2 regions of the Photobacterium sp. TY1-4 genome follow, and region 2 is predicted to be linked to the other one. Evidence: riboswitches for the same ligand, from Rfam matches in the RefSeq annotation. Region 2 holds a riboswitch; the other holds the start of a gene.

Region 1 (3,205 bases), 1.1 Mb from region 2:
TCAGCAATTGGTAAATGACCGCATTGCCCTGAACTTCCGCACCATGGATATTGGCCTGGATATAAACACGCGGACCATTGCCCTGGCCCTGAATATGGATGACCGGGACTTCCATCGGATTGCCGGTGGGTTGCTCACCGACTTTAACAGTTGTGGTTGTGATCATAAGGAACTCGTTATCGGGCGAAGTCGTCATTATGATTGATCCTGGCAGCTGTGCATCCACTGATTAATGTCGTGATTGGCATTGAGAACCGGCGTCAGTTCCGGTAATTCGTCCATATACAGCGGTGGACGCAGCCCGGCGTGGCGCAGACGCCCCTGGTGCTGCATCAGGGCTTTGACCGCGATTGGGTTCGCCGCGCAAAACAGGCTGTTGCCCGCGCTTTGCCACAGTTGTTTAAAGCTTGGTTCCTGTTGAAAATTTGGCTCCTGCTGAAAGCTTGGTACTTGTTGAACGCTGGATGCCGTCTGGCTCAGAGTTTGGCGAACGTACAGGGCGGTTGCTTCCGGCCAGGCATTCCCCGCCACGGACACCAGACCACAGGCCCCTGCTGCAGCAAAATCAACAAACAGCGCATCGTCACCACAGAAAAACTGCAGCGTCGGGGCGGCTTGCGTATAACGGGTGAACACCTCCACGCTGCCACTGGCTTCCTTGACCGCCCAGGCATTCGGATGGGCGGAAATTGCGCCCAGAGTTTGCGCATCCAGAGCGGCACCAGTTCGTGAGGGCACATTATAAATCATGCAAGGCCAGCGGCTGGCATCCAGCAGGGCTTCGAACCATTTTTGCTGGCTGGCTGCGCCGGGTTTTGCATACAAAGGGACCGGGAGCAGCAGGGCATCAATCGGATAATCGGCTAAGAAGGTCAGCCATTGCAGTTGCTGCTGAAGCTGGAAACCGCCGACGCCGACCATCAGCGGCGCGGACAGCTCCAGCGCACATACATGACGAACCACCGCTTGCTGCTCGGTCGGTGTCATCGCCAGTGCTTCCCCGGTACTGCCAAGCAGCAGGATCCCGTTACCGACGGCGTCTTGTTCGGTGGCCAGTTGGGTCAGTGTCTCAAAGTCAACCGACTCATCGTCGTGAAAAGGGGTGATCAAAGCCGTCCATAGCGTTGTCTGGTTGAGTGACGTGGCTTGCGGCGATACCAGATGTTCTGTTGTAGGGCATGAATTGTGAATTGGCATCTCTAATCCGAATGTCATTGTTATCCGTTTAGAGAGCTTGGCATTGCGAAGAAAGCCGATGGCTGTGAGCCATTCTTGAGGGCAAAAAAGCACAAACACCAGAAGCTCTCCACCAGCGGTGACAGCCCTGGGGATTCAGCCCCAGTGACCGATAAGCTTGCTTCCAAATACAAACTTACCTCGGCGTTAAGCCCCCTGATCTGTGTTCAGCGGTATTTGGATACCTCCGACAGACTACCTGGTTAACGCGCCTCTTCTGATCCCTATGAGAGGGAATGATTTGATTCAATCATCAATGGTGACGGGATGTCAATCTCCGTCATGATTTTTTATGCGGCTTTAGCTCATTTTATTTCACCACTCGCCGTCAAAGTCCTCAAAACTGCCGGGTGAGTGCCGCGGCGATGATCCCTGCGGTGATCGCCGGGAGGGGTTTCTGCCAGATAAACATCACGACGGCGGTTGAGAGTAGCGCCAGACGGGCGCCCAGATCGCCCTCGACGGCCAAAGGCGCCAATAAGGCAACCAGCACCGAGCCGGACATTGCGGTAATAAACTGCTGTACCCGGTAGCCAATCGGAATGAACGACATGATAAACACCCCGCCCCAGCGCGTGGCGAGGGTCACCAGTGCCATGATCAGGATAATCAATAAGGTACCGCTAAAGCTGGTTTCAATGCTCATGACTTTTTCTCCGTCCAAAATGCGCCCAGCGTTCCCCCGGCAATCGCACCGACAACGACATGGCTGTTCTCAGGTAAATACCAATAGGCCAGCAGAGATGACCCGGCAGCGGCAGCCCAAATAGCAAACACGCGCAGGTTCTTCGGGCCCACGCCAATCATGGACAGCAAAAAACAGCCCATCACCATATCCAGCCCGAGGCTGACCGGATCAGAAATGGCATTGCCGAAATACAGCCCAAGCCAGGTGCCGATTATCCAGAATGACCACAATGCAAGCCCGCCGCCGATCAGCAGGCCCAGACCGGGCTCTTTGCGGCTGAAAGCCTGCATCGACATGGCCCAGTTCGCATCCGATGCCAGCAGCATCACCCCGTAGCGTTTCGCTGGTGGCAATTCACGCAACCACGGGTAGAGTGTTGCCCCCATGAGCAGATGCCGTGCATTAATGGCAAAGACGGTGACTATCACCGGAATGATGGGCACGTCGGCTCCCCATAGATCCAAGGTTGCGAACTGAGATGCGCCGGCGAATACCAGGGCACTCATCAGCATGGTTGAAATGTTGTCCAGCCCGGTTTGCGCCGAAGCCACCCCGAATGCGATCCCGAAAACGATGACGAAAAAGGAGAGGGGGACCAATTGCGTAAAGCCGTTCCAGACATCTGTGTAGGTGAACTCGTGGAGGCGAGTCTCCGGGATTAAATCCTGTTGTGTGTCGGTTTGCATGATTATCTTTTCAACGTGAAGTGATTTGAGTCAATGTCAATCCAAGGGGATACCACAATCGTTCGGGCTGGCAGAGCGTCGCCGCTTGCCTCGGTCATGAGGCTCATGCGTAGCGCCATGATTGATTTATTATACAATTAGACTGTACCGGGAAGAGTGCCATGCCTGATATGGATATTCAACATATTCATAACATTTGCTCGGGAATATCTCTGCCCGGCGATAAGGACAGCCGGACAGGGAGTGATTAGGCCAATTTTTCAGGACGCGATCCGGCTTGGGGCAGGGAAGAGGATTGCAAGAAGGCACTGGTCAACTGTTGGAACAGCGCGTCCACGGCAGGTCGGGATTGCAGGTGTTCAAACAGCGGAGTATGTACGCTCGCCAGGATTCGTGCGTCGTGGTTGCAAATCTGATTGCACAGTTGCACCGGTTTGACGATTTCATCCATCTTGCCCTCAAGCAAAATACAGGCTTGCGAAAGGACAACCTGACCGCCGCCTTTTTTCAGCAATACGCGCTGCGCGGTCCCCACCACTTTTTTACCATCGATATTGAGATTGTATTCTCCATCGCAATACGAGCCGGGCGTGGC
Region 2 (3,205 bases):
CCGGTTACCAATCAGGGCCACCAGGCACAGACCCTGCTCAACCTCGACCCGGCACAGTTGGCTGAGCGCTGCCACGGCGGCTTCCGGGAGTTGCGGTGCGCCGCCGGCGGTGTCAGTTTTATCCAGGGTCAGGGAAACGCTGACTTCGGAGGTCGTAATGAGATCGACCGAGACTTTGTGCTCGGCCAGGATCCGGAACACCTCCGCCAGGAAACCGTAGGCATGGAACATGTTCAGGCTGGTCAGGGTCACCATGGTCTGGTTGCAACGTAGGGCAAGGGCCCGGAACAGCGGCGCATCACTGACCTGATCACGGATCCAGGTCCCGCCTTGCTCCGGCGCACGGGATGATCCGATAAACACCGGGATCTGCTGGCGGATCGCCGGGACCAGCGTGGACGGGTGCAGGATCTTGGCTCCGAAGTTAGCCATCTCGGACGCTTCACTGAAACTGATCTCCCGGATGGGTTTCGCTGCGGCGGTGATCCGGGGATCGGTGGTATACATGCCCGGTACATCGGTCCAGATTTCCAGCGTCGTTGCACGGATCGCTTCGGCAACCAACGCCGCGCTGTAGTCACTGCCGCCCCGGCCCAGAGTGGTGGTATTCCCGTCTGGATCGGCGCCGATAAAGCCCTGGCTGACCACGACCTGCTGGGCCAGCAACGGCTCCAGATGGGTTGTGGCCAGTGCACGAATGTCATCCGGTTGTGGGATCGCTTTGCCGAACTGATTGTCGGTGCGCAGGATGTCACGGATATCGACACGCACCGCGTTTACGCCCAGCTCGCAGAGGATCTGGGTAAACAGGTGGGTCGACAGGAGCTCGCCATTGGCAACCAGCTGATCGGTCAGCTGGGCACTCGGCTGGGTTGCAGCCTGCGCGGCCAGTGTTGCGATGCTGTCGAGATGGTCATTGAGCGCCGGCGTGATAAGTTCCGGCGATACTAGCTCGTTCAGGACGGCGTAGTGAATATCTTTCAGTTGGGTCAGTAATTGCTGGCGTCGGTCCGCGTCCCGGACCCCGCCGGCCAGTTCAACCAACAGGTTGGTGACGCCGGAGCAGGCGCTGATCAGGGCCACCCGGGCTGCCGGGTTATGTTTGATGATCATGGCACTGCGGTGCATGGCGGTAAAATCGGCAACACTGGTGCCGCCGAATTTGGCGACGGTCAGGGTGGCGGCGTTATCAACAGGGCTCAAAGCAAGTCTCCCAATATCAGTAATGGTGATGAAGATAGGGATTGACTCGGGAGGTTAGTTCCCGACATCCAATTGTCAGGAGAGCAAATCGGTGAGACGGATAGTTCGCGCTACAACCAGAAGCTCCCCACCTTTCACGACGAAAGGTGACAGCCAGAAGGATTCAGCCTTACTGGCCGATACTGTGGTTCCCCAACCCGGCAGTATCTCGGCGTTACTCCCCCTTGCCAGGATGCCTTGGGGTGGGGCCCCGCAAACCTGGTTACCTGGGTAACGCTCCTCTTCTGTTTTTTCCTGCTGACACTTTGGTCATCAGGGTGAACAAAAAACGTTCTTCATTGAAGCGGATTTACCAGGGGCTTGTCAATGGGCGGATGAAAAATTATGCGGGGAAAATGCAAGGGTGGTCGTTCTAGGGCGCAGGGTTGCGTCCGGGGGCAATTCCCTGAATACTGGACTATTCCCTGAAGCGTTACCGGTGTCGGTGGCCGCTCAGAGAATCATGAACGCTTACCCAGGAGATATAATAATGACAATCGGTAGTTTTTACCCACCACAACGTACCCTGATGGGCCCGGGCCCGTCAGATATCTACCCGCAAGTGTTGCAGGCGCTGAGTCGTCCGACCGTCGGCCACTTAGATCCGTTGTTTATCGGCATGATGGATGAGCTGAAACAGTTGCTGCAGTATGCCTTCCAGACCCAGAACCCGTTCACTATTGCCGTGTCTGCGCCGGGCAGCGCCGGCATGGAAGCGTGTTTCGTGAACCTGGTCGAGCCGGGCGATAAGGTGATCGTCTGCCGCAACGGCGTGTTTGGCGACCGGATGCGGGAAAATGTCGAGCGCTGCGGCGGAGAGGCGGTGATGGTTGAGAACACCTGGGGAGATCCGGTCGATCCGCAGTTGGTCGCCCAGGCGTTGGACGCCAACCCGGATGCAAAAATCGTTGCTTTTGTCCATGCTGAAACCTCGACCGGTGCCCTGACCGATGCCGAAGCGATTGCCAAACTGGCCCGCCAGCACGATTGCCTGACCATTGTCGATGCCGTCACCTCACTGGGCGGCGTCCCGTTGCTGGTGGACGAGTGGCAACTGGATGCGGTGTATTCAGGCAGCCAGAAGTGTTTGTCCTGTGTGCCGGGCCTGTCGCCGCTGACCTTCTCGCCGCGAGCGGTGGAGAAAATTCAGCAGCGCCAAAGCAAGGTTCAGAGCTGGTTCCTCGATCAAAGCCTGGTGCTGGGATACTGGAGCGGTGAAGGCAAACGCAGCTATCACCATACTGCGCCGGTAAACAGCCTGTACGCCCTGCATGAAGCGCTGGTGTTGCTGAAAAATGAAGGACTGGAAAATGCGTGGCAGCGTCATCAGGATACACACTGGGAGCTGCGTGACGGGCTGGAGAAACTCGGGATTGAATTTGTGGTCAATGAAGCGTACCGCTTGCCGCAGCTCAATGCGGTGTACATCCCGGACGGTGTCGATGATGCGCAGGTGCGTCAGACCCTGCTGGAGCGTTACAACCTGGAAATTGGTGCCGGACTGGGCGCCTTGGCCGGGAAGGCGTGGCGGATTGGCCTGATGGGATATGCCGCCCGTAGTGAAAATGTAGCGCTGTGCCTGAAGGCGCTGGAGACGACGCTGAAGTAAGTCAGCTCGGCATCAACCGGAGGCCCGGCACGTGTGCTGGGGGCAGGATCAACAACGGCTACCTCGGTAGCCGTTGTTTCGTGTTTTGTGGCGTTTACTTGGTCTGCGGCGGACAAGCGTTAGTGCACAGGCGTCCGCTTGCCCGGTTCCGGTGTGCTCGCTATTGCGGGATGGTAGACGGCAGGTTCGGCGTCACTCCCTGGCTGAGTGAGGGTAGGTTACCCTCAAAGAGGGGGGTCAGTGCGGCCGGGCTGAAATCATGGGCAGGGAACAGGTACTCGGCTTCCTGGCGGATCTGGGCGGCCCGTGTCGGATTGTCCAGCAACTGGTAGGCGGCGATGAGGTTCTGGTACA

The links. Region 2 has a riboswitch for lysine ahead of lysC (lysine-sensitive aspartokinase 3). Riboswitches for the same ligand answer to the same signal wherever they lie in the genome.
Region 1: another riboswitch for lysine. It lies ahead of dapA (4-hydroxy-tetrahydrodipicolinate synthase); the one in region 2 lies ahead of lysC (lysine-sensitive aspartokinase 3).

What each region holds. Positions count from the first base shown of each region.
Region 1 is NZ_CP099734.1:1,394,288-1,397,492, forward strand. It holds gene NH461_RS06620 (succinylglutamate desuccinylase/aspartoacylase family protein) at 1-166, opposite strand, end outside; gene dapA (4-hydroxy-tetrahydrodipicolinate synthase) at 196-1,215, opposite strand; lysine riboswitch at 1,292-1,461, opposite strand; gene NH461_RS06630 (AzlD family protein) at 1,574-1,882, opposite strand; gene NH461_RS06635 (AzlC family ABC transporter permease) at 1,879-2,610, opposite strand; gene NH461_RS06640 (biotin/lipoate A/B protein ligase family protein) at 2,858-3,205, opposite strand, start outside.
Region 2 is NZ_CP099734.1:313,337-316,541, forward strand. It holds gene lysC (lysine-sensitive aspartokinase 3) at 1-1,203, opposite strand, end outside; lysine riboswitch at 1,316-1,495, opposite strand; gene NH461_RS01555 (pyridoxal-phosphate-dependent aminotransferase family protein) at 1,733-2,851, shown strand; gene NH461_RS01560 (PglL family O-oligosaccharyltransferase) at 3,012-3,205, opposite strand, start outside.